3 regions of the Streptomyces shaanxiensis genome follow, and region 1 is predicted to be linked to each of the others. Evidence: riboswitches for the same ligand, from Rfam matches in the RefSeq annotation. Region 1 holds a riboswitch; each other region holds the start of a gene.
The links. Region 1 has a riboswitch for cobalamin ahead of ABD932_RS27065 (ribonucleoside-diphosphate reductase subunit alpha). Riboswitches for the same ligand answer to the same signal wherever they lie in the genome.

Region 1 (9,709 bases):
ATGGACGCAGTGACGGACTTCGCCTCGCGCGGCGACGGCCCGGTCTTCGCGGGGTCCCTGTTCCCCTTCGTCTTCATCACCATCGCCTGCGGCGCCCTGTCCGGCTTCCACGCGCTCATCTCGTCCGGTACGACGCCGAAGATGATCCAGAAGGAGACGCAGGTCCGGATGATCGGCTACGGCTCCATGCTGATGGAGTCGTCGGTCGCGGTGATGGCTCTGGTGGCGGCGAGCATCATCGACCCGGGCCTGTACTTCGCGATGAACGCGCCCGCCGGGGTCATCGGCGACACGGTGCAGAACGCCTCGCAGGTGGTGGGGAGTTGGGGCTACCAGATCTCCCCGGAGGCGCTCGCGCGCGCTGCGGAGAACGTCGAGGAGGCGTCCCTGCTCTCCCGGACCGGCGGTGCGCCCACCCTCGCGATCGGCGTCTCGGAGATCTTCTCGCAGGTCACCGGGGACGGCCTGCGCGCCTTCTGGTACCACTTCGCGATCATGTTCGAGGCGCTGTTCATCCTGACCGCGCTGGACGCCGGCACGCGCGTGGGCCGGTTCATGCTGCAGGACATGCTGGGCAACGTCCACCGGCCCTTCAAGAACGTCAGCTGGAAGCCCGGCCTGGTCATCACCAGCGCGATCGTGTGCGGCCTGTGGGGGTACTTCCTGTGGGTCGGCGTCCACGAGCCCCTCGGCGGCATCAACCAGCTGTTCCCGATCTTCGGCATCTCGAACCAGCTGCTCGCTGCCGTCGCCCTCGCCGTCTGCACGACCCTGCTGGTGAAGTCGGGGCGCCTCAAGTGGGCCTGGATCACCGGGGTTCCGCTCGTGTGGGACGCCACGGTGACGCTCACCGCGAGCTACCAGAAGGTGTTCTCCAGCGATCCGAAGGTCGGCTTCTTCAAGCAGCGTCAGGTCTTCCAGGACGCCATCGACCGCGGCGAGGTCCTGCCGCCCGCCAAGAGCATGGACGACATGCACACCGTGGTCACCAACTCCACGGTGGACGGCGTCCTCACGGCGGTGCTCGCGCTCCTGATCGTCGTCGTGATCGTCGACGCCACCCGCGTCTGCGTCCGGCACGTCCGCCGCCCGGCCCTGTCCACGCTCAGCGAGGCACCGTACGTCGAGTCGAAGATCACCGCTCCGGCCGGGCTGTTCCCGACCAAGGAGGAGAAGGAGGAGGAGCGCCGTGCGGTCGCTTCGGTGGGCAGTCAGTCTTCGGCGGGTGCTCCGTAGCGTGCGCTGGTACGTGCGTGAGCTGACCGACGAGTCGGCGTACGACCGTTATGTCGCCCACGTACGGCATGGGCATCCGGACGCCGAGGTGCCCTCCCGGCGCGACTTCGAGCGGATGCGGACGGACCGTCAGGAGGCGGACCCGCGCCAGGGGTTCCGCTGCTGCTGAGCCGCGCGCCCGCACACCGTTGCCGCACACACCAATCCTCCACATCCGATATGCGGACAGGGGCTTCCGCTGTCGATGCACCGTCACCTACATTGCCTGCGCGTTTCTCAGGTGATCAGCGAGGGGACGGAGCCGTCAGATGTCAGATGCGCCAGAAGTGAACAGAGGGCAGGTGGTGACGCCCGTGCGCGTCGTCATCGCGCTCTGTCTCGTCGCGCCCTTCGTGGCGATGCTGTGGGTCGGTTCGTACGCCAAGACCGATCCGGCGTTCGCCGGCATCCCGTTCTTCTACTGGTACCAGATGCTGTGGGTCCTGCTCTCCACGCTGCTGACGATGGTCGCGTACAAGCTGTGGCAGCGTGACCAGCGCGCCCGCGCCGCTCGGAAGGGCGGTGCGTCGGAATGAAGGACGGCGTGAACGGCGTCGCACTCGGCGTCTTCATCTTCTTCTTCCTGGCCGTCACGGTCATGGGCTTCCTGGCCGCGCGCTGGCGCAAGGCCGAGAACGAGCACAGCCTCGACGAATGGGGCCTGGGCGGCCGGTCGTTCGGCACCTGGGTCACCTGGTTCCTGCTCGGCGGCGACCTGTACACGGCGTACACCTTCGTGGCGGTCCCGGCGGCGATCTACGCGGCGGGCGCCGCGGGCTTCTTCGCGGTGCCGTACACCATCCTCGTGTACCCGCTGATCTTCACGTTCCTGCCGCGCCTGTGGTCGGTGTCGCACAAGCACGGCTACGTGACGACGTCGGACTTCGTACGCGGCCGCTGGGGCTCCAAGGGTCTGTCGCTGGCCGTGGCCCTCACCGGCATCCTGGCGACGATGCCGTACATCGCGCTCCAACTCGTCGGCATCCAGGCCGTGCTGGACGTGATGGGCGTCGGCGGCGGCGAGAACACGAACTGGTTCATCAAGGACCTGCCGCTGCTCATCGCCTTCGGTGTGCTGGCGGCGTACACGTACTCCTCGGGTCTGCGCGCTCCCGCGCTGATCGCGTTCGTGAAGGACACGCTGATCTACATCGTCATCGCGGTGGCGATCATCTACATCCCGATCAAGCTCGGCGGCTTCGACGAGATCTTCGCCAGGGCGGGCGAGGCGTACAACCAGACCAACCCGGCCACGGGCGCGCCGCGCGGTGCGCTCGTCCCGGCCGAGGCGGGGCAGTGGACGTACGCCACGCTGGCGCTGGGCTCCGCGCTCGCGCTCTTCATGTACCCGCACTCGATCACCGCGACGCTCTCCTCGAAGAGCCGTGAGGTGATCCGCCGCAACACCACGATCCTGCCGCTGTACTCCCTGATGCTCGGCCTGCTGGCCCTGCTGGGCTTCATGGCGATCGCGGCCGGCATCAAGGTGCAGAACGGTCAGCTGGCGATCCCGCAGCTGTTCGAGACGATGTTCCCGGACTGGTTCGCGGGCGTCGCCTTCGCGGCGATCGGCATCGGCGCTCTGGTGCCGGCGGCGATCATGTCGATCGCGGCGGCGAACCTCTTCACCCGCAACATCTACAAGGACTTCATCAAGCCGGACGCGACGCCCGCGCAGGAGACCAAGGTCTCCAAGCTCGTGTCCCTGCTGGTGAAGGTGGGCGCCCTGGTCTTCGTCCTGACCATGGACAAGACGGTCGCGATCAACTTCCAGCTCCTCGGCGGCATCTGGATCCTGCAGACCTTCCCGGCCCTGGTCGGCGGCCTGTTCACGCGCTGGTTCCACCGCTGGGCCCTGCTGGCCGGCTGGGCGGTCGGCATGCTCTACGGCACGATCGCCGCGTACGGTGTCGCCTCCCCGACGCAGAAGCACTTCGGCGGCTCGGCGAAGGAGATCCCGGGCATCGGGGAGATCGGCTACATCGGCCTGACGGCGTTCGTGCTGAACGTGGTGGTCACCGTGGTTCTGACCTTCGTCCTGAAGGCCGTGAAGGCCCCGGAGGGCGTCGACGAGACGAAGCCGGAGGACTACACGGCGGACGCGGGCGACCCCGGAGTAAAGGTGGAACTTCCGGTGGCGAAGCACTAGTTCACCTGCTCGGAGGCCGGGCGTACCGCGGCAGCACTAGCTGCGCGTACGCCCGGCCATTTGCTGCCAGAAGCCGTCGAGTTCCGTCACCCGCATGCTGACCCAGTGCGGTGTCTTCCTGCGCAGGCCCCTGGGCAGGTGGCGCCGCACGCGTCCCGGCAGCAGGGCCTGCTGCTGGCGGCAGAACGGCTCCCGGATCTCTCCCCTGGGCACACAGCCCCGGGGCGGGTACGGGCAGAGCTGGAACTTGCAGTCGGGCAGACAGGTCGAGCCGGGTGTGGGCGGGTCCGACATCCCGGCCCGCAGACCGGGCCGCAGCGGGCCGCGGTCGCTGCGGATGCACGGTGGGAGCGGCATTCCCGGCTGCTCCACGCGGGCCATCCGCTCCTCGACCTCGTCCGGATGTCCGTCCCGGTCGATGAGGTTCAGCATCACCAGCACGTCGGCGACCAGGCGCTGGGCGCGCGCGTCGAGGGTGCTCCATCCGACCGAGGGCGGAATCCACAGGTTGTGCTTGCGGTACGCCTCGGAGTTGCCGGTGCGCGCGCCGATGTTGTCGGCGACGCCCTTCTCGTCGATCCAGAGGAACCGCTCAGGCTGCCCGGTCTCCAGCGCGAGGGCCACCAGGTCTCCCGCCTCGGCGACGAACGGATGCAGGAGCCGCCGGGGCGCGTCACCGTTCCCCCCGGAAGGCCCGGGCGCCCGGTTCACCGTGCCGGCCATCGACAGCCACCGCTGCACGGTCTGTATGGCGCTCGTCCCGCCCATCGCCCGGGACGGCTCACGCGTGCCGTCGCTGCCGTCCTTGCCGGACCTCGCGTGCGCGCCCCGCTCGTGGGCGCCCACGGTGTCCGGGAGCTCCCACAGGCACAGCGCCTGGAGCAGGATGAGCTGCGCGTACCAGCACCGGGACTGCTGCAGCACGGTCTCCGCCTGCCGGATCAGGTCGGCGCGGCCGGCCGGGTAGACGTCCGGGTGCCGTTTGCGACGGTTGGCCGCGTACTTGAAGCCCTGGGCGAGCGCGGCCTCCAGGGCGAGCGGCAGGTCGGGGGCGCCGTCGGTGGCGTTCGGGTCGAGGTGGCGCAGCCACTTGGTGAGGCGTTCCCGGACCTCGTCTCGGTGCGCCTCGTCGACCGAGCCCAGCAGCATGGGGATCATCCAGGCACGCATCACGAACTCCCGGAAGAGGTCGACCCGTTTGCGGCGGTAGTCCTGGTTGAGTCGGCGCCGGTCCTGCTGCAGTCGGCCGATGCGCGCGGACCTGGCCCGTGAGGGCGCGCCGGCGGCCCTCGCCCTGGACATGCGCTCGGCCCATCGCTCGTACTCCTGCCGCTTCCAGGCCTTCAGTTCGGCGAGTCTGTCGTTGTACTCCTTCACGGGGTCGCTGTTCAGCCCGACCCGCCCGCGGATCACGGCGAACGCCGCGTTGCCGCCGGTGCCGAACTCCTGGGCCGCGGCCAGGCGTATGGAGTAGGAGGGTTCCTTGATGCCGATCTCGACGAGGTCCTCGTAGAGCGGAGTGGTGTCGATCCTGGCGGAGACGCTCCGCAGTGCGGCTCCCAGTTGCCTGAGCAGCCTCAGCTTGGCGTCGTCGAGGGTGCGCCGGTCCCCCTTGAAACCGGTCCACCTCTTGCGGACTTCGCCGACGATGTCGTCGAGCAGCCTGGGGACCTCCTCCACGCTCTCGATCTCCACGGCCGCCGTGTAGAGATCGAGGGCCTTGGAGTCGTCGGTGCGGCGGCGCGCGGCCGTGCAGAGCCGGCGGGCGAGGCTGTGTCCGCCCACGGGCGACCGGCGGAGCAACTCCTCGATCTCCGACTTCGCCTCGGCCCGGACACCGTCCCGCGGGGCCCTGAGCGCCCCCGTCCGCCGACGTGACAACAGCACCAGGGCCATGAGGAGTTCGCGGCTGGGGCCGGGGGGCTGCAGTGCCTGCTCGACGAGTTCTCCGGCGCCCCGCTCGCCCAGGTGGTTCAGGACGCGGTAGCCGAAGTAGGCCTGGATGATGCTGTGCGGGAAACGGACCCTGCGTTCGAAGCCCTCCACCAGCCCGAGCTTGTCCGCGTTGCGCGCGATCCGGGCGAGGGCGGCACGGCACTGGTCCATGTTGCCCCGTCGCAGCCTCCTGCGCTCCTCCGGGCCGAGCCGCCGGCAGAGCACGTCCCAGATCTGCTGCCGGTGCCACTCGGAGAAGACGTTGCCCCGCCTGCCGTACCGGTCGAAGCCGCGTCCGCTGGACCACAGGTGCTCGGCCCGGGCCTGCGCGCGCCGCACCGGACCGGGGTGGACGTCCGTGTCGAGCAGCTCCCCGAAGCCGACCTCCAGACGGTCCTGGAGCAGTCCTACGCAGGCCAGCGCGGAGACCACTTCGAGGGTGTCGCGGCGCTCCTGCCGGGACAGGGTGACATCCTCGCGCAGCCGGCCCTCGCACAGCGCCTCGTCCCAGGTCTGCAGCAGCCAGAGCCGCAGTGTGCCGCGGTCACGGCTGCGGGTGTTCATGTGCTGCGGGTCGTCGTCCGGCCGATCGTGCTCCAGGGCTCCGTGGCGGTGCAGTTCACGGGCTATCTGCAGGTAGACGGGTGACTCGGTGACCTCGGCCGTCTCCACGATCCAGTCCACGCGGCGCTCGTCCGTCTCCGGGACCCGCGCCTGGACGAAGCGCAGGGCTTCCTCCTCGCTGAGCGGTTCCAACTCCACGATCGCGGCCGGAGTGCTCTCCAGCGGGCTGTGCGGCCGGGAGGCGATGACGAGGGGGAGTTTCTCGGCGTGGGCCCGCTCGATGGCCCGCCGGATGATGTTGTCCCGGTTCTGCTGGAGGCCGTCGCCGAGGAGGGCCTCCTCCAGCCCGTCGGCGATGACGACCGGCTTGTCGTCGGCGAGCAGTTGCTGCCAGACCCGGTCGGTCTTGCTGCGCGCGAGGATGCCCCGGGGCGCCTCCTCGGCGAAGCGCTGCCTGGCCATGCGCTCGAAGTTCAGGTCGCCGGTCGCGTCCCGCAACCGGATCGGCACGGGCACGGCGTTCTGCTCGGCCAGCAGTTCGGTGAGCCGTACCAGGACGGCGGTCTTGCCCACGCCGACGCCGCCGACCAGCAGATAGGGCCGGCGTGTGTCGCGCTCCCGCAGCCGTTCGGCGATGACCTGGGCGATCTCCTCCCGGCCCACGATCTCGGCGGTGTCCGGGCCGGCGGTGAGCACCAGCCGGTGGGGGTCGTCCCGCGCCTTCGCGAGATAGCGCCGCTTGGTCCACCGGTACCACCAGAACAGAAAGAGGGTGGCGGCGATCGACGCGCCGAGCACCGGGCCGACGAAGCGCATGACGGCGTCGAACCCCTCGCTGTCCTGCCGCCATTTCTCGAAGCGGGTCGTGTTACTCGTGATCACGATGTACAGGCCCTGCACGGCCCAGGCGAGCAGGGCGAGCGCGGCCACGATCCAGACGGCCCGGGTGACGTTGGTGTAGGAGATCCAGCGGCGCCATTTCCTGGGGCGGGTGGTGCCGCGGCGGGCCTCCAGACGGATCGTCAGCCGGTGCCAGTGGCCCACGAACCCCCGCCTGGCCCAGCTGCCCGCCCGCCTCGGAGCCAGTGTCGCCATCGGCGCGTTGCGCGGCCGCTCCTTGCCGGGCGGGTGACGGACGACCCTCGTCATCGGACGACCCTCGTCATCGTGCGTCTCCTTCCGAGAAGGCTCTCGAAACGGAGGGACCGCGGGCGCCGACACCTACCTCCATGGAAGCACTCCCGGAACTCCCCGCAACCCGGCGGCCCTCGGCGAAAACCCCAGGCCGCCGCCGTACCGGTCCGGCAGACTCGGCCGCATGGACATCGTGATCCGGCAGGCGAGACCCGCCGAGTACGAGGCACTCGGCGAGATCACCGCCCAGGCCTACCTCCAGGACGGCCTCCTCGACTTCGGCGAGCACGACGAGTACCTCGGCGTACTGAAGGACGTGGCAAGGCGGGCGGCCGCCGCCGAGGTACTGGTGGCCACCGACGGCGACAAGCTCCTGGGCGGCGTCACCTTCGTCCCGTCCGGCGGCCCCATGGCCGACATAGCCCGCTCCGGCGAGGCCGAGATCCGGATGCTCGCCGTCGATCACACGGCGCGGGGACGCGGAGCCGGCGAGGCCCTCGTACGCGCCTGCGTCGAACGCGCACGGGCCACGGAGGGCTGCGTACGCATCGTCCTGTCCTCCCAGCGCACCATGCACGGCGCCCACCGCATCTACGAACGTCTGGGCTTCGTCCGCACACCGGATCGGGACTGGAATCCGATCCCGCACCTCACCGACATCACTCTTCTCACCTATGAGTTGACGCTCTGAAACCAGCGCGACACAACATCTGGGGGTGGCGTGGCGGGTGAGCACAAGATGTATGCTCGTCCTCGCTGTCGCCGCAGGGGAATCCGGTGCGAATCCGGAACTGTCCCGCAACGGTGTACTTGTGCATGTCTGCTCCCGGGACGCGGTTCCCGGGACACGGCGCGCACAGGAGTCAGTCCGAGGACCTGCCGACAGCGCGCCCGGCCACCCGGCCGGTGCGCTCTGACGTCCGGGCCTCGTGGAGTGGGTCGGTGGACGCGACGCCGCGTGCGCTCGTGTGCTGCCCCCTGCCCTCCGCAAGGCCCCCGTGCCGAGCGAGGGAGAGCCCCCACGTGACCATCGCGCCAGCAGATCCGGCCTCAGCCGTCCCGACCGTCGCCATCGACGAGGACGCCCCGGGAACCGCCTTGCTGCGGACCCTGACCGAGCTGACCGCCGACCTCCCCGACGCCGACGCCGGCCGGGTCGCCGCCGCCGCGCTGCGCGGCCGGTCCGCCCGCGCCGACGAGGCGGAGCTGCGCGAGCTGGCCACCGAGGCGGCGGCCGGCCTCATCTCCGAGGACCCCGCCTACAGCAGGCTGGCCGCCCGGTTGCTGACCATCTCCATCGCCGCCGAGGCCGCCTCGCAGGGCGTCACGTCCTTCACCGAGTCGGTCGCGGTCGGGCACCGCGAGGGCCTCGTCGCCGACCGGACCGCCGAGTTCGCGCGGATCCACGCGGCCCGCCTCGACGCCCTGATCGACACCGGCGCCGACGACCGCTTCGGCTACTTCGGCCTGCGCACCCTGCACAGCCGGTACCTGCTCCGGCACCCGATCACCCGCAAGGTCATCGAGACGCCCCAGCACTTCATGCTGCGCGTCGCCGCCGGTCTCGCCGAGGACGACACCGTCCGCTCCGTCGATGAAGTCGCCGCGCTCTACGGGCTCATGAGCCGCCTCGACTACCTCCCCTCCTCCCCCACCCTCTTCAACTCCGGCACCCGGCACCCCCAGATGTCGTCCTGCTACCTCCTCGACTCCCCGCTCGACGAGCTGGACTCCATCTACGACCGCTACCACCAGGTCGCCCGCCTCTCGAAGCACGCCGGCGGCATCGGCATCGCGTACTCCCGCGTCCGCAGCCGCGGTTCGCTGATCCGCGGCACCAACGGCCACTCCAACGGCATCGTCCCGTTCCTGAAGACGCTCGACGCCTCCGTCGCCGCCGTGAACCAGGGCGGCCGGCGCAAGGGTGCCGCCGCGGTCTACCTGGAGACCTGGCACTCCGACATCGAGGAGTTCCTGGAGCTGCGCGACAACACCGGTGAGGACGCCCGGCGTACGCACAACCTGAACCTCGCGCACTGGATCCCGGACGAGTTCATGCGCCGGGTCAACGCCGACCAGCCGTGGTCGCTGTTCTCGCCGTCGGACGTGCCCGAGCTGGTCGACCTGTGGGGCGAGGAGTTCGACGCGGCCTACCGCAAGGCGGAGGCGGCCGGGCTCGCCAAGAAGACCATCCCCGCCCGTGACCTGTACGGCCGCATGATGCGTACCCTCGCGCAGACCGGCAACGGCTGGATGACCTTCAAGGACGCCGCCAACCGCACCGCCAACCAGACGGCGCTGCCCGGCCATGTCGTCCACTCCTCCAACCTCTGCACGGAGATCCTGGAGGTCACGGACGACGGGGAGACGGCGGTCTGCAACCTGGGGTCGGTCAACCTCGGATCCTTCGTGAACACGATGACCGGCGACATCGACTGGGAGCGGCTCGACGCCACGGTCCGCACGGCCGTCACGTTCCTCGACCGGGTCGTCGACATCAACTTCTACCCGACCGAGCAGGCGGGCCGGTCGAACGCGAAGTGGCGGCCGGTGGGCCTGGGCGCGATGGGCCTGCAGGACGTCTTCTTCAAACTGCGGCTGCCCTTCGACTCGCCGGAGGCCAAGGCGCTCTCCACCCGTATCGCCGAGCGC
Region 2 (9,709 bases), on a different contig from region 1:
AGCCACGGTGACGGCAGCGGCCGTCGCTTTGACAGTGCGCACAGCTCCAGTGTCCGGGCGGACCCGGCGACCGGCCAGTGGGAGGACGACTCCGGGTGAGGTCAAGTGCCGTGATGTCGTCGCCGTGGGCCGGCGGCGCGACGCGTCGGCCACGCAACCCCGACCACCCGGGCCCCGTCCCTCACCTCCACCACCCGAGGCCCCACCCCTCACCCCCGTTGCCCATACCCCCGCAACCGCTCCCCCGCCTCCGCCACCTGCTCCTTGGACAGCAGTGTCGGCGCGAGCCCCGGTACCGAGGACGCCGTGAGCCACAGGCGGCACATCCACTCCAGTTGGGCCGTACGGTCGTAGGCCTGGTCCAGGGTCGTGCCGTAGCTGATCGTGCCGTGGTTCTGGAGGAGGCAGGCGGTGCGGTCGGTGAGCGCCCGGAGCATGTTCTCGGCCAACTCCTCGGTGCCGTACGTCGCATACGGGGCGATTCGGACGGGTCCGCCGAGGCCGCCGGCCATGTAGTGGATCAGTGGAAGCTCGGGAACGAGGGTCGAGACGGCCGTCGCGTGGACCGCGTGGGTATGGACGACGGCACCGGCGTCCGTGGCCCGGTAGACGGCGAGATGCATGGGCAGCTCGCTCGTCGGCACCAGCGACCCCAGCACCTGCCTGCCGTCCAGGTCGACCCCCGTCGCATCGTCCGGCGTCAGGCGGTCGTACGGCACTCCCGACGGCGTGACCAGCACCGTGTCACCGACCCGCACCGAGACGTTCCCGGACGTGCCGACGACCAGCCCGTCGGACACGGTGCGCCGCGCCGTGGCCACGAGGGCCTCCCAGGCCTCCGTCTCCTCGGCCCGCGCACTTCTGCCCCACGGCTCCCCCACTTCCTGTGCGCCCTCCCGCGCATCCCGCGCATCCCGATCGCCCCGCTGGTCCCGCCGCTCCTCAGCCATGCGGCGATCCTGCCAGGCGCGACCGCGAGGCGGTCTCAAGTCGCCGACGGGCCGGGGCACTTTAGGGCGGAAGGCAGGCATCCGGAAGATGACATATCAGGAGGAATCCCCTTCCCTCCGGCTTGGCCTGAGTTCGATCGGCTTTCAACGGTCCTCCAGTAATCTCTGGGGGATTTGTCGTGCACGTCGCCATTCCGGGGGGAAATATGGCCCGTGATCACAAACCGTCCCGTCACCGCTCCCGCCTCATAGCGGCATCCGTGGCAGCACTCGCGCTGGGGGGAACCGCACTCGCCGAGATCCCGGCGATGGCAGCCGGCAAGCCCAAGGGGCACGACGTCTCTTCCCATCAGAAGAACGTCAACTGGCAGAGCTCGAAGGCGAAGGGCGCCCGGTTCGTCTACGTCAAGGCGACCGAGTCCCACACCTACCGCAACCCGTACTTCAACCAGCAGTACAACGGCTCCCGCAACGCGGGCCTGATCCGCGGCGCGTACCACTTCGCCCTGCCGAACAAGTCGGCGGGCAGGACACAGGCGCAGCACTTCGTGCGCAACGGCGGCGGCTGGACGTCGGACGGCTGGACTCTGCCGCCCGCGCTCGACATCGAATACAACCCGTACAGCAAGCACAAGTGCTACGGACTGAGCAAGGCCAAGATGGTCAGCTGGATCCAGTCCTTCAGCAACGAGGTGAAGCGGCTCACCGGCCGCCGCCCGGTGATCTACACCACCACCCACTGGTGGAACACGTGCACCGGCGCCAGCCGCGCCTTCGCCTCGAATCACGCGCTGTGGATAGCCCGCTACAACTCCTCCAGCGCGGGGGCGCTGCCGGCCGGATGGCAGTTCTGGACCATCTGGCAGTACGACAACGGCGGCAGCCTGCCGGGTGATCAAAATCTCTTCAACGGGTCCATGACCCAGCTGCGGAAGTTCGCCCGGGGCTACTAGCCCTGCGGCGCCTGGGCCGCGCGCTGCCCGGCGGAACGGGGACCCTCCCCCATTGAGGAAAGCCCTCCCTCCCGGACACCATGCGGCCTGCCTCAGTTCACCTTCCGTTCATTCAGGTTACCTACGTTCGTCCGGCCAATGACCTCGAACGATTGCCTGGGTAAATGGAAAACTTCTCGCTGATCCTCGCGATTGTGGTGGTAACCGCACTCGCGTTCGATTTCACGAACGGTTTCCACGACACCGCCAACGCGATGGCCACGACCATCTCGACCGGTGCGCTCAAGCCCAAGGTCGCGGTGGCCATGTCCGCCGTGCTGAACCTTGTCGGCGCCTTCCTCTCCGTGGAGGTCGCCAACACGATCTCCAAAGGTCTCGTGGACGAGACCGGCATCCGTCCCGAAGTCATATTCGCCGCGCTGGTCGGCGCGATCCTCTGGAACCTGCTGACCTGGCTGGTCGGACTGCCGTCCAGCTCCTCGCACGCCCTGATGGGCGGCCTGATCGGCGCCACCATCGCCTCCGCCGGTGTCGGCGCGGTCCACGGCGACGTCCTGGTGACCAAGGTCCTGATCCCGGCGATCGCCGCCCCGCTGGTCGCGGGCATCGCCGCGCTGCTGGCCACCCGCCTGACCTACAGCCTCGGCAAGAAGGCGGACGGCAACGCCTCGAAGAAGGGCTACCGCGCCGGCCAGATCGCCTCCGCCGGCCTGGTCTCCCTCGCCCACGGCACCAACGACGCGCAGAAGACGATGGGCATCATCACCCTCGCCCTGGTCGCCGGCGGCACCCTCGCCCCCGACTCCGACCCGCCCATGTGGGTCATCCTCTCCGCGGGCGTGGCCATCGCGCTCGGTACCTACCTCGGCGGCTGGCGCATCATCCGCACCATGGGCAAGGGCCTGACCGACCTCCAGCCGCAGCAGGGCTTCGCCGCCCAGACCAGCGCCGCGACGGTCATCCTGGCCTCCTCCCACCTCGGCTTCTCCCTCTCCACCACGCACTCCGTCTCCGGCGCGGTGATGGGCGCGGGCCTCGGCCGCAAGGGCGGCGTGGTCCGCTGGTCGACCGCCACCCGCATGTTCGTCGCCTGGGGCCTCACGCTCCCGGCCGCGGCCCTGGTCGGCGCACTCGCGGAGTACGTGACCGGCTTCGGCGCCTGGGGCACCGCCCTCGTCGCGGTCTTCCTGGTCACCTCCAGCGCCGCGATCTGGAAGGTCTCCCGCCGCGAGGTCGTCGACCACACGAACGTCAACGAGACCGACGAGCCGGCCGGCGTGGTGACCACCGCCATCGCCGCGGTGACCCCGCCTCCGGCGGGCACGGCGACCGAGGACCTGTCGGCCACGATTCCGGCCCCCGCCTCCGAGGCAGCGCCTTCGCAGGCCACCGTCTGACTCCCGCCCGGTTACTCGACTTATCTCCTCAGGAAGTAGAAGCATGAAGATCGACTGGGCAGCTCTCGGCTCCGTCTTCGGCGTCAGCCTCGTGGTCACCGTGGCCCTGGTGGGCCTGTTCACCCTCGGCATCGCGGGCCTGTCCCGCCAGGAGAAGGCCTCCGCGCAGGGGGGCTCGGCCGCGCTCGCGGTGACGGGGGCGTATGCGTGCTTCGCGGCGTGCGCGGCTGCCGTGGGGTACGGGATCTATCTGATCGTGGCCTGACGCACAGCGCGCGAGAACACCTGAGGTGCGGGACGGACCACCGTCCCGCACCTCACGTCTGTGTGGGCCTTCGCACACTCTCCCGTCGCAGGTCAAAGGCAAGTTGACGCCCCTTCCAACCCCATGGTGGACTGCCGGAGCCATATACGGCGGCAGGAGAGGAAGCCGGTGTGAATCCGGCGCGGTCCCGCCACTGTCACCGGGGTAGATAGCCCCGGGAGCCAGGAACTCTCGCCGCCGGTCTCGTCGTACCAGGGCGTGGACACCCTGAGTGAGGACATAACGCGATGCTCGCCTGCCGATCGACATGCAGTCTCGGACCCTCGTCTGAACCGAACGCCGGCTGACCCCGATGCGTGCCGATCGCGTCTTCGCGTACGGCGCCGCCGCCGGACTTCTCGGTGATCTGCTGCTCGGCGATCCGCGTCGCGGGCATCCGGTCGCCGCGTTCGGGCGGGCCGCAGGGGCCGTGGAGAAGGTGGCGTGGCGGGATCACCGGGGGTGGGGCGCGCTGCACACCGCCGTGTGTGCGGGGGGTGCCGTGGCGCTCGGTGCCGTCGCGCAGCGAGCCGTCCGTCCGTCCCGTACCGCCTCCGTCGCACTGACCGCCGCCGCCACCTGGGCCGTTGTCGGCGGGACCTCGCTCGCGCGCGAGGCCCGGGTCATCGGGCGTGCTCTGCAGACGGGGGACGTCGAGGGGGCCCGGGAACGGCTGCCGCATCTGTGCGGGCGGGATCCGCAGGCGCTGGACGCCGACGGGATCGCGCGGGCCGTCGTGGAGTCCGTCGCCGAGAACACCTCCGACGCGGTGGTGGGGGCGCTCGTGTGGGGCGCCGTCGGCGGGGTGCCGGGGCTGCTCGGGTTCCGGGCCGTCAACACGCTGGACGCCATGGTGGGGCACAGGTCGCCCCGGTTTCGGCGGTACGGGTGGGCTTCGGCGCGGCTCGACGACGTCGCCGGGTGGCCGGGGGCGCGGCTGACAGCCGTACTCGCGACGGTCGCCGGAGGCGATCCCCGAGGGGCGGTACGGGCCTGGCGCGCCGACGCCGCCAAGCATCCGAGCCCCAACGCAGGCCCCGTGGAGGCCTCGTTCGCGGGGGCGCTCGGGGTTCGGCTGGGCGGGACCCTGTCGTACGGCGGGCGGGTCGAGCACCGGCCCGTCCTCAACGGGGCGGGGCGCACCGTCGCCGTCCACGACATCGAGCGGGCCGTACGGCTGTCGAAGCGCGTCAGTTGGCTGGCTCTCGGCGCCTGTGTCGCCGCTCGCCGCATCGTGAAGGGGCGTACGTCATGACGGGCGGTGGGCTTCTCGTCGCCGGCACCACCTCCGACGCCGGCAAGAGCGTCGTCACCGCCGGGATCTGCCGGTGGCTGGTACGGCAGGGGGTCAAGGTCGCGCCGTTCAAGGCGCAGAACATGTCCCTGAATTCGTTCGTGACGAGGGAAGGCGCCGAGATCGGGCGGGCTCAGGCCATGCAGGCGCAGGCCTGTCGCGTCGAGCCGACCGCGCTGATGAATCCCGTGCTGCTCAAGCCGGGTGGCGAGCAGAGCAGTCAGGTCGTGCTGCTCGGGAAGCCGGTCGGTGAGCTCAGTGCGCGCGGCTTCTTCGGGGGGTCTGGGGGGTCGTCCCCCGGGAAAAGGCTGCACGGGGGGCGGCAGCAGAAGCTCCTCGGGACCGTCCTGGAGTGCCTCGCCGAACTGCGGGGCACTTATGACGCGGTGATCTGTGAGGGGGCCGGCAGCCCGGCCGAGATCAATCTTCGGCGGACCGACATCGTCAACATGGGCATCGCCCGCAATGCCGGGCTGCCCGTGCTGGTGGTGGGTGACATCGACCGTGGCGGCGTCTTCGCCTCCTTCTTCGGCACCGTGGCCCTCCTTTCGCCGGAAGACCAGGAGCTCGTCGCCGGGTTCCTCGTCAACAAGTTCCGCGGGGACGTCGGTCTCCTGGAGCCCGGTCTCGACATGCTCCACGGGCTCACCGGGCGGCGCACCTACGGCGTCCTCCCGTTCCAGCACGGCCTCGGCATCGACGAGGAGGACGGGCTTCGGGTCTCCCTGCGCGGGACCGTCCGGGAGTCGAACGTCGCCCCGCCGGTCGGGGAGGACGTGCTGCGCGTCGCCGTCTGTGCCGTCCCGCTCATGTCCAACTTCACCGACGTCGACGCCCTCGCCGCCGAACCGGGCGTCGTCGTCCGGTTCGTGGACCGGCCCGAGGAGCTGGCCGACGCCGACCTCGTCGTCATTCCGGGGACCCGTGGGACGGTGCGTGCCCTGGAGTGGCTGCGGAAGCGGGGGCTTGCGGAGGCCATCGGGCGCAGGGCCGCCGAAGGTCGGCCCGTCCTCGGCATCTGCGGTGGCTTCCAGATCCTCGGCGAGCACATCGAGGACGACGTCGAGAGCCGGCGCGGGCACGTGGAAGGGCTCGGCATCCTGCCCGTCCGTGTCCGGTTCGCCCGCGAGAAGACCCTCACCCGGCCCGTCGGCGAGGCCCTCGGGGAGCCCGTCGAGGGGTACGAGATCCATCACGGGGTCGCTTCCATCACCGATGGCGAACCCTTCCTCGACGGCTGCCGGGTCGGGCAGACCTGGGGCACCCACTGGCACGGCTCGCTGGAGTCGGACGGTTTCCGGCGGGCGTTCCTGCGCGAGGTGGCGGCCGCCGCGGGCCGTCGCTTTGTGCCGGCCGCCGACACGTCGTTCGCCGCGCTGCGCGAGGAGCAGCTCGACCGGCTCGGCGATCTGATCGAACAGCACGCGGACACGGACGCGCTCTGGCGGCTCATCGAGTCGGGCGCGCCGCAAGGACTGCCTTTCATTCCACCGGGAGCGCCCGCATGAGCACTGTGTTGTTGTTGTCGACCGCCGACACTGATCTGCTGGCGGCCAGGGCCGCCTCCGGTGCCGACTACCGGATCGGCAACCCGACCCGCCTGGACGTCGAGGCCGAGCTGCCCGCGCTGCTGGACGGGGCGGACATCGCCGTCGTACGGCTGCTGGGCGGCAAGCGGGCCTGGGAGGACGGGCTCGCCGGGCTCAAGGCCTCGGGCATCCCGACCGTGCTGCTGGGCGGCGAGGCCGTGCCGGACGCGGAGCTGATGGCCGAGTCGTCCGTGCCGGCCGGTGTGGTGGCCGAGGCGCTGAAGTACCTGGTCGAGGGCGGCCCCGCCAACCTCACCGAGCTCGCCCGGTTCCTCTCCGACACCGTGCTGCTGACGGGCGAGGGGTTCGTCGAGCCGCAGAAGATGCCGGAGTACGGCGTCCACGGCGACCGAACGGTCCAGGAAGGCCGTCCGACCGTGGGTGTGCTCTTCTACCGGGCCCATGAACTGAGCGGCAACACCGCCTTCGTGGACACCCTGTGCGACGCCGTCGAGGCACGCGGCGCCAACGCCCTTCCCGTCTACTGCGGTTCGCTGCGCGGGGCCGACGCCGAGCTGTACGAGATCCTGGGGAAGGCCGACGCTCTCGTCGCCACCGTCCTCGCCGCCGGTGGCACGCACGCCTCGCAGGCGTCGGCGGGCGGCGACGAGGAGGCGTGGGACATCGGCAGGCTCGCCGAGCTCGACGTGCCCGTGCTGCAGGGTCTGTGCCTGACGTCCTCCAAGAGCGCCTGGGACGAGTCCGACGCCGCCCTCTCCCCCATGGACGCGGCGATGCAGGTCGCGATCCCCGAGTTCGACGGCCGCCTGATCACCGTCCCGTTCTCCTTCAAGGAGCAGGGCCCGGACGACGTCCCGGTCTATGTCGCCGACCCCGAGCGGGCCGCGCGCGTCGCCGGAATCGCCGTACGGCACGCGCAGTTGAAGCACAAGGCGAACGCGGAGAAAAAGCTCGCGCTCGTCTTCACCGCCTACCCGACCAAGCACTCGCGCGTCGGCAACGCGGTCGGCCTCGACACGCCCGCGTCGGCGGTACGGGTCCTGGACGCGCTCAAGCAGGCCGGGTACGGCGTCACCGAGTACCCGGACAACGGCGACGAGTTGATCCACCGCCTCATCGAGGCCGGCGGGCACGACGTCGAGTGGCTGACCGAGGACCAGCTGGCGTCCGCGCCCGCGCGCGTGCCGCTGGCCGACTATCAGGCCTGGTTCGACAAGCTCGACCCGGAGCTGCGGGACGCGATGCTGGAGGCCTGGGGCGAGCCGCCGGGGTCCCTCTACGTCGATGGCGACGACATCGTCCTCGCCTCTCTCCAGTTCGGGAACGTCGTCGTGATGATCCAGCCGCCGCGCGGCTTCGGCGAGAACCCGATCGCGATCTACCACGACCCGGACATGCCGCCGTCGCACCACTACATGGCGGCCTACCGGTGGCTGGAGGCTGCAACATCGGAGGGGGGGTTCGGTGCCGACGCGATCGTGCACATGGGCAAGCACGGCACGATGGAGTGGCTGCCGGGCAAGGGACTGGGGCTCAGCGGCGGGTGCGCTCCGGACGCCGTACTCGGTGATCTGCCCCTGATCTACCCGTTCATCGTCAACGACCCCGGCGAGGGCACGCAGGCCAAGCGCCGCGGGCACGCCACCGTCGTCGACCACCTCGTGCCGCCGATGGCTCGCGCCGACACCTACGGCGACCTGGCCAAGCTGGAGCAGCTGCTCGACGAGTACGCGCTCGTCTCCGACCTGGACCCGACCAAGGCGCCGGCCGTGCGCGCGCAGATCTGGACGCTGGTCAAGGCGGCCGAGCTGCACAACGACCTGCATGTCGACGAGCAGCCGGACGACGACGAGTTCGACGAGTTCGTCATGCACATCGACGGCTATCTGTGCGAGATCAAGGACGTGCAGATCCGCGACGGTCTGCACATTCTGGGTGGCGGTCCGGTCGGCGAGCCGCGCGTGAACCTCGTGCTCGCCGTGCTGCGCGCCTCGCAGGTGTGGGGCGGACAGGCGAACGCGCTGCCGGGGCTCAGGGCCGCGCTGGCCGCTCACTTCGGGCTGGTCGAGAAGGAGCTGCTCGCCGAGCCGGGCGCGCCGGTGAAGGTTCCGGTCGAGCTGAGCGATCTCGTCGAAGGCCCGTCCCGTACGGCCGCCGACGCCATCGACCTGCTGGAGCAGCTGTGCCGGCGGATCGCGGAGGGGATGGAGGAGCGCGACTGGGCGGTCGCGGAGGTCCGTTCGCTCGTCCGCGACGTCCTCGGCACCGAACTCCCGGACGCGCTGGCTGTGTTGGAGTTCGCCTGCACCGAGGTCGTGCCGCGTCTCGCCCGCACCACCGACGAGATCGGTCACATCCTCAAGGCGCTCGACGGCGGTTATGTGCCGGCGGGCCCGTCCGGTTCGCCGACGCGCGGACTGGTCAACGTCCTGCCGACCGGCCGGAACTTCTACTCCGTCGACCCCAAGGCCATCCCGTCCAGGCTGAGCTGGGAGGTCGGGCAGGCGCTCGCGGACTCGCTGGTGCAGCGGTATCTGCAGGACACCGGCGAGTTCCCGCAGTCCGTCGGTCTGACGGTGTGGGGTACGTCCGCGATGCGCACCCAGGGCGACGACATCGCCGAGATCCTCGCGCTGCTGGGCTGCCGCCCGGTGTGGGACGACGCCTCGCGCCGGGTGACGGGCTTCGAGGTCATCGGCCTGGAGGAGCTCGGGCGCCCGCGCATCGACGTCACGGTCCGTATCTCCGGCTTCTTCCGGGACGCCTTCCCGCATGTCGTCGGCCTCATCGACGACGCCGTCCGCAAGGTCGCCGAGCTGGACGAGCCCGCCGAGCGGAACTTCGTGAAGGCCCACGCCGACGAGGACACCGCCGGGCACGGCGACCGGCGGCGCGCGACCGCCCGTATCTTCGGCTCGAAGCCGGGGGCGTACGGCGCCGGTCTGCTGCCGCTGATCGACGCCCGCAACTGGCGCTCGGACGCCGACCTGGCCGAGGTGTACGCCGTCTGGGGCGGCTACGCCTACGGGCGCGGGCTCGACGGGCGGGCGGCGCGCGGGGACATGGAGACCGCGTTCAAGCGGATCGCCGTCGCCGCGAAGAACGTCGACACCCGCGAGCACGACCTCGTCGACGCCGACGACTACTTCCAGTACCACGGCGGCATGGTCGCCATGGTGCGGCACCTGACGGGCGCCAACCCCGAGGCGTACGTGGGTGATTCGGCCACGCCGGACCAGGTGAAGACCCGCACGCTCGGCG
Region 3 (9,709 bases), on a different contig from region 1:
ACGACCGACACCCTGGCATGCTCTGTCCGGTCACTCACCCTCACCGACTGTCACGGACGGGATCCATGCCTGCGGACGCCAGTAGTGCAACCCCGGCCTCACCGCCCCTCACCGAGCGGCAGGAGGCCCGTCGCCGGCGCATCCTGCACGCCAGCGCGCAGCTCGCCAGCCGGGGCGGGTTCGACGCCGTGCAGATGCGGGAGGTCGCGGAGTCCTCGCAGGTGGCGCTCGGCACGCTGTACCGCTACTTCCCGTCCAAGGTGCATCTGCTGGTCGCCACGATGCAGGATCAGCTGGAGCACATGCACGGCACGCTGCGGAAGAAGCCCCCGCAGGGGGAGACGGCGGCGGAGCGGGTCGCGGAGACCCTGATGCGCGCCTTCCGTGCCCTGCAGCGCGAGCCCCATCTGGCCGACGCCATGGTCCGCGCCCTGACCTTCGCCGACCGCAGCGTCTCCCCCGAGGTCGACCAGGTCTCCCGGCAGACGACGGTGATCATCCTGGACGCGATGGGCCTGGAGAACCCGACTCCCGAGCAGCTCTCCGCCGTCCGGGTGATCGAGCACACCTGGCACTCGGCCCTGATCACCTGGCTGTCGGGGCGTGCCTCCATCGCCCAGGTGAAGATCGACATCGAGACGGTGTGCCGGTTGATCGACCTGACGAACCCCGAGGGGCGCGAGTAAGAGCCCGGAGGGCACGAGAAAGACCTACGAGACGGGTTCCCTTCGCCGGCATTGCCCGGATCAGGTTCCAGGGGTCGCCTTCCGGCCCGACTGCTGCCTTCCGGCCTCTCAGCCCGGACCGTCGATGTCGGCCCCAGCGGAAACCGTCTGCTTCTCGCCAGAGTCGGCTACTCCGGTTCGGACTCCCTCACTCGTCCCGTAGGCCGACTTCCAGAATAGAACATCCGCCCGGAAATGAACCCACCAAAAGGGACTTTTCTGGTGTTATTCCTCCGGCGGGAACACCGGCTCCCCGCTCCCCAGCAGCGTGATCACGATCGCCTCCACCGGACAGCTCTCCGCCGCCGCAAGGACGCTCTCGTTCGCGTCGGTCTCCGGGTCGGCCGGATGGGACTGCCGGCCGGTGTCGAGGCGGAAGCCGTCGGGGGCGTGGTGGACGCACTGGGCCGAGCCGATGCACACCGACCGGTCGACCTCGACGTGCCAGCGGTCGCCCATCCCCTACGCCTCCCAGCCCGCCGGGAGGTGGATCATCTTGTGCTCCAGATACTCGCCGAAGCCCTCGGGGCCGAACTCCCGCCCCAGACCGGAGTTCTTGTAGCCGCCGAACGGGCCCAGCATGTCCAGGCTGAAGGTGTTCACCGAGTACGTGCCGGTGCGCACCTGGCGGGCGATCTCGATGCCGCGCGCGGTGTCGGCCGTCCAGACGCTGCCGCTCAGACCGTAGTCGGAGTCGTTCGCGATCTTCACGGCCTCGGACTCGTCGCCGTACGGAAGCAGGCAGATCACCGGGCCGAAGATCTCCTCGCGCGCGATCCGCATGGAGTTGTCGACGTCCCCGAAGAGGGTCGGTTCGACGTACCAGCCCTTCTCCAGGCCCGCCGGGCGCCCGCCGCCGGTCAGGATCTTCGCGCCCTCCTCCTGGCCGATCCGGATGTAGTCGAGGTTCCTGCGCTGCTGCCGCTGCGCCACCAGCGGGCCCACCTGGGTCGCCGGATCCAGCGGGTCGCCGACCACCAGCGCGCCGGCCGCCGCGGCGAAGGCCTCGGCGAACTCGTCGTAGCGGGAGCGCGGGAGCAGGATCCGGGTCTGGGCCACGCAGGCCTGACCGTTGTTCATCCAGGCCGCCGGGACGACACCGGCGACCGTCGCCTCGACGTCCGCGTCCGGGAGGACGACGGCCGCCGACTTGCCGCCCAACTCCAGCGTCACGCGGGTGAGGTTGCGGGCGGCGACCTCCATCACGCGCTTGCCCGCCGCCACCGAGCCGGTGAAGGAGACCTTGTCGATCCCGGGGTGCCCGACCAGGTACTCGCTCACCTCGCGGTCGGCCGGGAGGATGGACAGCACGCCCTCAGGCAGCCCCGCGTCCTTCGCGATCTCGGCGAGGAGGTAGGCGTCCAGGGGCGACTCCGGCGACGGCTTGAGCACCACCGTGCAGCCGGTGAGCAGCGCGGGCGCGAGTTTGGCGGCGGCGACGAACTGCGGGACGTTCCAGGGGACCACGGCCGCGACGACGCCGACCGGCTCGCGCCGCACGAGGATCTTGCCGAGGACGCCGTCGCGCCGCTCCTCGTACGTGAAGTTCCGTGCGACCGTGATCGCCGCGTCCCACACCATCATCGCGCCGAGTGCCTGCGCGAGGACGCTCCAGGAGTACGGGGAGCCGTTCTCGGAGGAGATCACGCGGGCGATCTCCTCGTGACGTACGGCTATCCCGTCCTTGATGCGGGTGACGACCTCGATCCGCTCGTCGAGGCTCATCCGCGGCCAGGGCCCCTCGTCGAACGCCTTCCGCGCCACCGCGACGGCCCGGTCGACGTCGGCCGGCGAGGCGTGCGGCACGCGTCCGACGACCTCCTCCGTGTGCGGCGAGATCACCTCGATGACGTCCTTGCCCAGGGGGTCGGTCAACTCCCCGCCGATGAACAGCTGTCCGTGTTCCACGAGCTCGGTCATGGCCGGCGCCTCCCCGGAGCCTTACTGGGATTCTGACTCTGACGGTCCATCAGATACTTCTGGAACTGATACCAGTTCCACTACGAGGAGTCCACGGATCGCACATCAATGACGCCTACGCTGATCAAGTCGACGGGGAGGACCGCGGATGACGACAAACCGTGAGCGCAGGCGCGCCTGGGCGATGTTCACGGCGGCCATGACGACGGCGGTGTGCGGCGCCGCATGGATGGTCTCGCAGTGGGACGGCGTCACGGACGGCAACGGGGTGTCCGTCCACCGGGAGACGAAGAGCCCCGAGGAGATCAGGGAGTACTGGACCCCGGAGCGGATACGGAACGCCAAGCCTGGGTGACTCAGGCTCCCATCGAAACTCGTTCTAGTTATAGTGGCCCGGTCGGCCGGAACGTGTCGCGGCGATTGGGGAGCCCATGGCGCAGGTGTACGACCACGGCGGCGGCGTCCGGTCCATCCAGGTCCCCATCCCTGACAACCCGCTCGGCCACACCCTCGTGTACGTCGTCGACACCGACCGCGGCCCGGTGCTCGTCGACACCGGCTGGGACGACCCGGCCTCCTGGGACACCCTCGCCGAGGGCCTCGCCGCATGCGGCACCGCGACCGGTGACGTCCACGGCGTGGTGATCACCCACCACCACCCCGACCACCACGGCCTGTCCGCCAAGGTGCGCGAGGCCTCCGGCGCCTGGATCGCGATGCACGCGGCGGACGCGGCGATCGTACGGCGCACCCGCGCGACCCACCCCGAGCGCTGGTTCTCCTACATGGCGGACAAGCTCACCGCGGCCGGCGCCCCCGACGCCCATGTGTCCCCCCTGCGCGCCGCCCGCCGCCCGAGCACCCTGCCCGGCTTCTCCCCCGCCCTCCCCGACCGCGAGATCGTCCCCGGCGAACTCCTCGGCCTCCCCGGCCGCCGCCTGCGCGCGATCTGGACCCCGGGCCACACCCCCGGCCACGTCTGTCTGCACCTGGAGGAGGAGCATCCGGCCCAACTCCCGGGCAGCGGACGCCTGTTCTCCGGCGACCATCTGCTGCCCGGGATCACCCCGCACATCGGCCTGTACGAGGACCCCGAGGACACGGCCGTCACCGACCCCCTCGGCGACTACCTCGCCTCCCTCGAACGCGTCGGCGGCCTCGCCCCCGCCGAGATCCTCCCGGCCCACCAGCACGCGTTCACCGACGCGCCCGCCCGCGTACGGGAGTTGCTGACCCACCACGAGTCCCGCCTCACCGGCCTCCTCGCCCTCCTCGCCGAACCCCTCACGCCCTGGCAGCTCGCCGAGCGCATGGAGTGGAACCGGCCCTGGGACCAAATCCCGTATGGATCGAGGAACATCGCGATCGCGGAGGCGGAGGCCCATCTGCGGCGGCTGGTGAAGTTGGGGAGGGCGGAGGCGGTGGCCGGGAGTGAGCCGGTGACGTACGTGGCCGTTTAAGTGGCCTGTTCAAGTGGCCGTTTAATACGTGCCCATGGAGCAGCTTATCGCCGAACGCGCCTGCGAGCGCATCGTCATCGACTTCGTCCACCGCCTCGACCTCGGCGAACCCGCCTCCGTCGCCGAGCTGTTCACCGAGGACGGCACCTGGTCCTGGCCGGAGGGCGACCGGTTGGTCCAGGGCCGCGACGCACTCCGCGCGTACTTCGGCTCCCGCCCCGCCGACCGGCTCTCCCGCCGCATGATGTCCAACATCCTCGTCACGGTCACCTCCCCGGACACGGCGACGGCGGTCTCGTACTTCACGACGTACCGCGTAGACGGCCACACCGGCGGCATGGTCCCGCCCGGACCTCCTGTCCAGATCGGCACCTACGAGGACGCCTTCCGCAGACAGCCGGACGGCACCTGGCTGCTCACCGCGCGCACCCTCCACCTCCCCTTCGGCGGCCCGACCCCGAGGGCCGGCGACTAGGCGCCTGTGATGCGGCGGCGGCCGCTCCCGCGGAGACGGATGGAACTAGTCCCGCAGGAACGTACGGATCAACTCCTCCGCAGCACCCAGCAGTTCGACCTCCCGCCGAGTCATCGTCGGATTCGCGGCCCGGCGGCGCAGCGCCTCCGCGAGGCCGTTCTCGGTGAGGCCGTTCTCGGTGAGGCCGGACGGGTCGGCGAGCAGGCCGGCCAGGAGCGCGCGGGCGGGCTCGGCGATGGCTTCGTCTCCTACGGCGACCTGGGCGAGGATCACCGCGGAGGAGCCCCAGTCGAGGCCGGGATCGCCTTCGCTCGCGTTGTCCCAGTCGATCACGTACGGGCCGTCGGGCGTGAGGACGACGTTGTCCGGATGCAGGTCGAGATGCAGGACTTGGCCCTGCGGCCCACGCGCGGGGACGCCGTGCAGCTGCCGCAGCAGCCGGGCGAGGATGCCGCCCGCCTCCTGCGCGTCCATCTCCCCCTCGATCAGCGCCCGCAGCATCGTCGGCCCCGACAGCCGCTGCATCACCAGCTCGGTCCGGGAGGAGTCGGCGAGCCGCACGCGGGGCGCCGGATAGCCGTGCTGGCGGACGTGCGCCATCACCGCCCCTTTGGCGAGCGCGTCCCCGTACCCCTCCCGGTCCCGGCGCAGCACCCACGCCTCGTCGATCTCGTACACGTCGGCGGTACGCCCCGACCCGAGCAGTCTCCCCACGATCCCCACGGTCCCCCCTGTCGCTTCCTTCACGGCCGAAGCTACCCGCCCGCGCAGGCGGCCCTCAGCGTCCGGGTTACGGGCGGGTAGAGTGACGGCGTCGTCATCACACCCGTACAGGTGGAAGCCGGTGCAAATCCGGCGCTGACCCGCAACCGTGAACCGGTCGTCGAAGGCCGGTGAGCCGGATCGCCCCGTACGGATTCGTGACCGGCTCACGTGCACCGGCAACCGGCCGGAGCACGGCACCGTCGAGGTATGCGGAGCCGAGCCGCCCGGGGGACTCCCCTGTGCTGCCCGGCCCCCTGAGGGAAGGGCACCCGCCGATCATGTACGTCCGCCGCAGCGCCGCGGCCCTGGCCGCCGTCACCGTGATCGGCACGGCCGGTGCCACGCCCGCCGTCGCCGTCGACCACACCCCGTCCGCGTCGCCGTCCGTCGCGCTCCCCGCCGGCCTGTACGGCACCGCCGACCCGACGTACGACGGCGTCTGGCGCCAGTCCCTCGCGCTGATCGCGCAGAGCCGGATGGACGTACAGCCCGCCGTCAAGGCGATCGACTGGCTGGCCGGGCAGCAGTGCGCCGATGGGGCGTTCGCGGCGTTCCGTGCCGACCCCGCCAAGGCGTGCGACGCGAAGACCATGGTCGACACCAACAGCACGGCCGCCGCCGTCCAGGGCCTGGCCGCGGTCGGCGGGCACGAGAAGGAGACCGGCAAGGCGGTGACCTGGCTGAAGTCCGCGCAGAACAAGGACGGCGGCTGGGGCTACACGCCCGGCGGAGCCAGCGACGCCAACTCGACGTCCGTCGTGATCGGCGCCCTGAACGCCGTCGGCGAGGATCCCGCCGAGGTCCGCAAGGACGGCAAGTCGCCCTACGACGCGCTGCTGAAGCTCGCCCTGCCGTGCGCGGACGGCGGCGCCTTCGCCTACCAGCCGGACAAGAAGGGCAAGTTGGCGGCCAACGCGGACGCGACGGCGGCGGCCGTGGTCGGCACGCTGGGGACGGGCATGCTGGCGACGAAGGCCGGCGACAAGAAGGACGTCGCCTGCGCCGACGCCTCCGACCTCACCGCGGAGCAGGCCTCTGCCAACGGCGCCGCGTACCTGACGAAGGCGGTCGAGAAGGACGGCTACCTCAAGTCCGCCCTCGCCGGCGCCGAGGACCAGCCCGACTACGGCAACACCGCGGACGCGGTCGTCGCCCTCGCCGCCCGGGCCGGTACCCAGGCAGCGCAGAAGCCCGTGCGCTGGCTGGAGCGCAACGCCGCCCAGTGGGCCGCCCAGAGCGGCCCCGCCGCCTACGCCCAGCTGATCCTCGCCGCCGACGCGGCGGGCGCCGACCCGCGTGACTTCGGCGGCACCGACCTGGTCAAGCAGCTCAACGCGCAGGGCCCGGCGCCGCGGACGGCGGCGACGGAGTCGGAGAAGCCGTCGCAGGAGAAGCAGGACGACGACAACGGCGTCAGCCTGTGGTGGATCATCGGCGTCGGCCTGGTCGCGGGCATCGGCATCGGCTTCCTGATGAGCGGCCGCAACAAGGGCAAGCGACCGTGATCCGCCACGCCCTCGCCAACCGCCGTCCCTTCGCCGTCCGCCGTACCCTCGCTGTCCGTCGTACCCTCGCCGTCCCTCGTACCCTCGCCCTGCTCCTGGCCGCGCTGACCCTCCTGGTCGGCGCGGCCCAGGCCGCCCAGGCGACCGGCTACCGCTACTGGTCCTTCTGGGACCGCGACGGCGACACCTGGACCTACGCCACCCAGGGCCCCTCCACGGCCCGCCCGTCCGACGGCGACGTCCAGGGTTTCCGCTTCGCGGTGAGCGAGGACTCCAAGGACGCGGCCCGCCCGAGGGGCGCCGCCGTGTTCGAGGTGATCTGCGCGAGAACGCCCGCGCGGGACGGCGAGAAGCGGGTGGCGCTGGTCATCGACTTCGGCACGACCGCCGACGCCCCGTCGGACGAGACCCCACCGGCCCGCCGTACGGCCTGCGCTCGCGTCCCCGCCGACGCCACCACGGCAGAGGCCCTGGCCTCGGTGGCCAAGCCCCTGCGCTACGACACGAACGCCCTGCTGTGCGCGATCGCCGGCTATCCGGAGCAGGGGTGCGGGGAGCAGGTGTCGGGGGCCGGGAAGCCGACGGCGACCGAGGAGCAGGCGGCCGAGAAGGAAGCGGCGGAGAAGAAGGACGATTCGGAGGGCGGCCCGTCAGTGGGCCTGGTGGCCGGGATCGCCGTGGTGGCGGTGCTGGGCGCGGCGGCGGTATGGCAGGCACGGCGGCGCCGGAATGCCTAGTCACTCAGGCATCCGTAGCGGTGGGCAGTCGTCCCAGCTGCACCCCGGCGCCTGGTGGCTCTGGTCCCTGGCCCTCGGCACCGCCGCGACCCGCACCACCAACCCGCTCCTCCTCACCCTCCTCATAGCGACCTCCGCCTACGTGGTGGCGACCTGCCGCCCCCAGGCCCCCTGGGCCCGCTCCTACACGGCCTTCGTCAAACTCGCCCTGGCCGTCCTCCTCATCCGCCTCCTCTTCGCGGTGACCCTCGGCTCCCCCCTCCCCGGCACCCACGTGATCGTCACGCTCCCCGAAGTCCCCCTCCCCCACTGGGCGCAGGGCATCCGCCTGGGCGGCAAGGTCACCGCCGAGACCCTGGTCAAGGCCTTCTACGAGGGCCTCAAACTGGCCACCCTCCTCATCTGCGTAGGCGCCGCGAACTCCCTCGCCAACCCCACCCGCCTGCTCAAGTCCCTCCCCGGCGCCCTGTACGAAATGGGCGTCGCGGTGGTCGTGGCCCTCACCTACGCCCCCAACCTCATCGCCGACGTCCAGCGCCTGCGCGCCGCCCGCCGCCTGCGCGGCCGCCCTGACACCGGCATCCGCGGCCTCCTGCAGGTCGGGCTCCCGGTCCTGGAGGGCGCGTTGGAGCGCTCGGTCGCCCTGGCCGCCGCGATGGACGCCCGCGGCTACGGCCGTACCGCCGACGTCCCGCCCCGCGTCCGCCGTACGACCACCGCGCTCACCCTCGGCGGCCTCCTCGGCGTCTGCGCCGGAACGTACGGGCTGCTGACCGCCGAAGGCGGCACGTACGGACTGCCGGTGCTGCTCACCGGACTCACCGCCGCCCTGGCGGGCCTGCGCCTGGGCGGTCGCCGCACCCTGCGCACCCGCTACCGCCCCGACCGCTGGAACACCCGCGCCTGGCTGGTCGCCGGTTCCGGCGCGGCGGTCGCCGCCCTGCTGACCCTCGCCGCGACCCGCGACCCGGCGGCCCTGAACCCCGGCGTGATCCCCCTCGTCGCACCCACCCTCCCCCTGTGGCCGGCGGCGGCCGTCCTCCTGGGCCTGCTCCCCGCCTTCATCAGCCCCGCCCCCAGAAGTCCCTCCCCCAGAATTCCGTCACCTCAGAGTCCCGCCCTCAAGGAGCCGTCGTGATCCGCTTCGAGAACGTCTCCGTGACGTACGACGGCGCCGCCGAACCCACCGTCCAGGGCGTGGACTTCGAGGTGCCCGAGGGCGAACTGGTCCTGCTCGTCGGCCCGTCGGGCGTGGGCAAGTCCACGGTCCTCGGCGCGGTGAGCGGACTCGTCCCGCACTTCACCGGCGGCACCCTGCGCGGCCGCGTCACGGTGGCCGGCCGCGACACCCGTACCCACAAGCCGCGCGAACTCGCGGACGTGGTGGGCACGGTCGGCCAGGATCCCCTCTCCCACTTCGTGACCGACACCGTCGAGGACGAACTGGCCTACGGCATGGAGTCACTGGGTCTCGCCCCCGACGTGATGCGCCGCCGCGTCGAGGAGACCCTCGACCTGCTCGGCCTCGCCGACCTCCGCGACCGCCCCATCTCCACCCTCTCCGGCGGCCAGCAGCAGCGCGTAGCGATCGGCTCGGTCCTCACCCCGCACCCCGGCGTCCTGATCCTCGACGAACCGACGTCGGCCCTGGACCCGGCCGCCGCGGAGGAAGTCCTCGCGGTCCTCCAACGCCTGGTCCACGATCTCGGCACGACGGTCCTGATGGCCGAACACCGCCTGGAACGGGTCGTCCAGTACGCCGACCAGATCGCCCTTCTCCCCTCCCCCGGAGCGCCCCCGATCCTGGGCACTCCGGCGGAGGTGATGGCCGTATCCCCGGTGTACCCGCCAGTCGTAGGCCTTGGCCGCCTGGCAGGCTGGGCGCCCCTCCCATTGACGGTTCGCGACGCGCGGCGACGGGCAGCGGCCCTACGGCAACAACTTGAGGAACGAAACGACATCGCCCCTCAGGGGCGCGGGGAACTGCGCGACCAGCCACGACGAACCCGCAGCCGCCAACAATCCACACCCCCCGAGCTAGTAGGCGCACACGCCCTCACCGTCACCCGCGACCACATCCGCGCCCTCCACCACATCAACCTCACCGTCGCCCCCGGCGAAA

Region 2: another riboswitch for cobalamin. It lies ahead of ABD932_RS42570 (cobalamin biosynthesis protein); the one in region 1 lies ahead of ABD932_RS27065 (ribonucleoside-diphosphate reductase subunit alpha).
Region 3: another riboswitch for cobalamin. It lies ahead of ABD932_RS09565 (SCO2321 family membrane protein); the one in region 1 lies ahead of ABD932_RS27065 (ribonucleoside-diphosphate reductase subunit alpha).

What each region holds. Positions count from the first base shown of each region.
Region 1 is NZ_BAAAZY010000012.1:893,466-903,174, reverse strand. Features, by position in the region: gene ABD932_RS27095 (carbon starvation CstA family protein) at 1-1,236, shown strand, start outside; gene ABD932_RS27090 (YbdD/YjiX family protein) at 1,226-1,405, shown strand; gene ABD932_RS27085 (DUF3311 domain-containing protein) at 1,545-1,811, shown strand; gene mctP (monocarboxylate uptake permease MctP) at 1,808-3,424, shown strand; gene ABD932_RS27075 (NACHT domain-containing protein) at 3,461-7,072, opposite strand; gene ABD932_RS27070 (GNAT family N-acetyltransferase) at 7,242-7,748, shown strand; cobalamin riboswitch at 7,801-7,955, shown strand; gene ABD932_RS27065 (ribonucleoside-diphosphate reductase subunit alpha) at 8,081-9,709, shown strand, end outside.
Region 2 is NZ_BAAAZY010000036.1:18,975-28,683, reverse strand. Features, by position in the region: gene ABD932_RS42595 (alpha/beta fold hydrolase) at 1-42, opposite strand, end outside; gene ABD932_RS42590 (class II aldolase/adducin family protein) at 210-950, opposite strand; gene ABD932_RS42585 (lysozyme) at 1,157-1,903, shown strand; gene ABD932_RS42580 (inorganic phosphate transporter) at 2,068-3,300, shown strand; gene ABD932_RS42575 (hypothetical protein) at 3,344-3,565, shown strand; cobalamin riboswitch at 3,673-3,818, shown strand; gene ABD932_RS42570 (cobalamin biosynthesis protein) at 3,918-4,859, shown strand; gene ABD932_RS42565 (cobyric acid synthase) at 4,856-6,406, shown strand; gene cobN (cobaltochelatase subunit CobN) at 6,403-9,709, shown strand, end outside.
Region 3 is NZ_BAAAZY010000007.1:86,761-96,469, forward strand. Features, by position in the region: gene ABD932_RS09530 (TetR family transcriptional regulator) at 66-686, shown strand; gene ABD932_RS09535 (ferredoxin) at 951-1,184, opposite strand; gene ABD932_RS09540 (aldehyde dehydrogenase) at 1,188-2,645, opposite strand; gene ABD932_RS09545 (hypothetical protein) at 2,794-3,000, shown strand; gene ABD932_RS09550 (Strvi_7410 family MBL fold metallo-hydrolase) at 3,077-4,105, shown strand; gene ABD932_RS09555 (nuclear transport factor 2 family protein) at 4,140-4,580, shown strand; gene ABD932_RS09560 (phosphotransferase) at 4,626-5,294, opposite strand; cobalamin riboswitch at 5,357-5,507, shown strand; gene ABD932_RS09565 (SCO2321 family membrane protein) at 5,624-6,850, shown strand; gene ABD932_RS09570 (SCO2322 family protein) at 6,940-7,587, shown strand; gene ABD932_RS09575 (CbiQ family ECF transporter T component) at 7,580-8,725, shown strand; gene ABD932_RS09580 (ABC transporter ATP-binding protein) at 8,722-9,709, shown strand, end outside.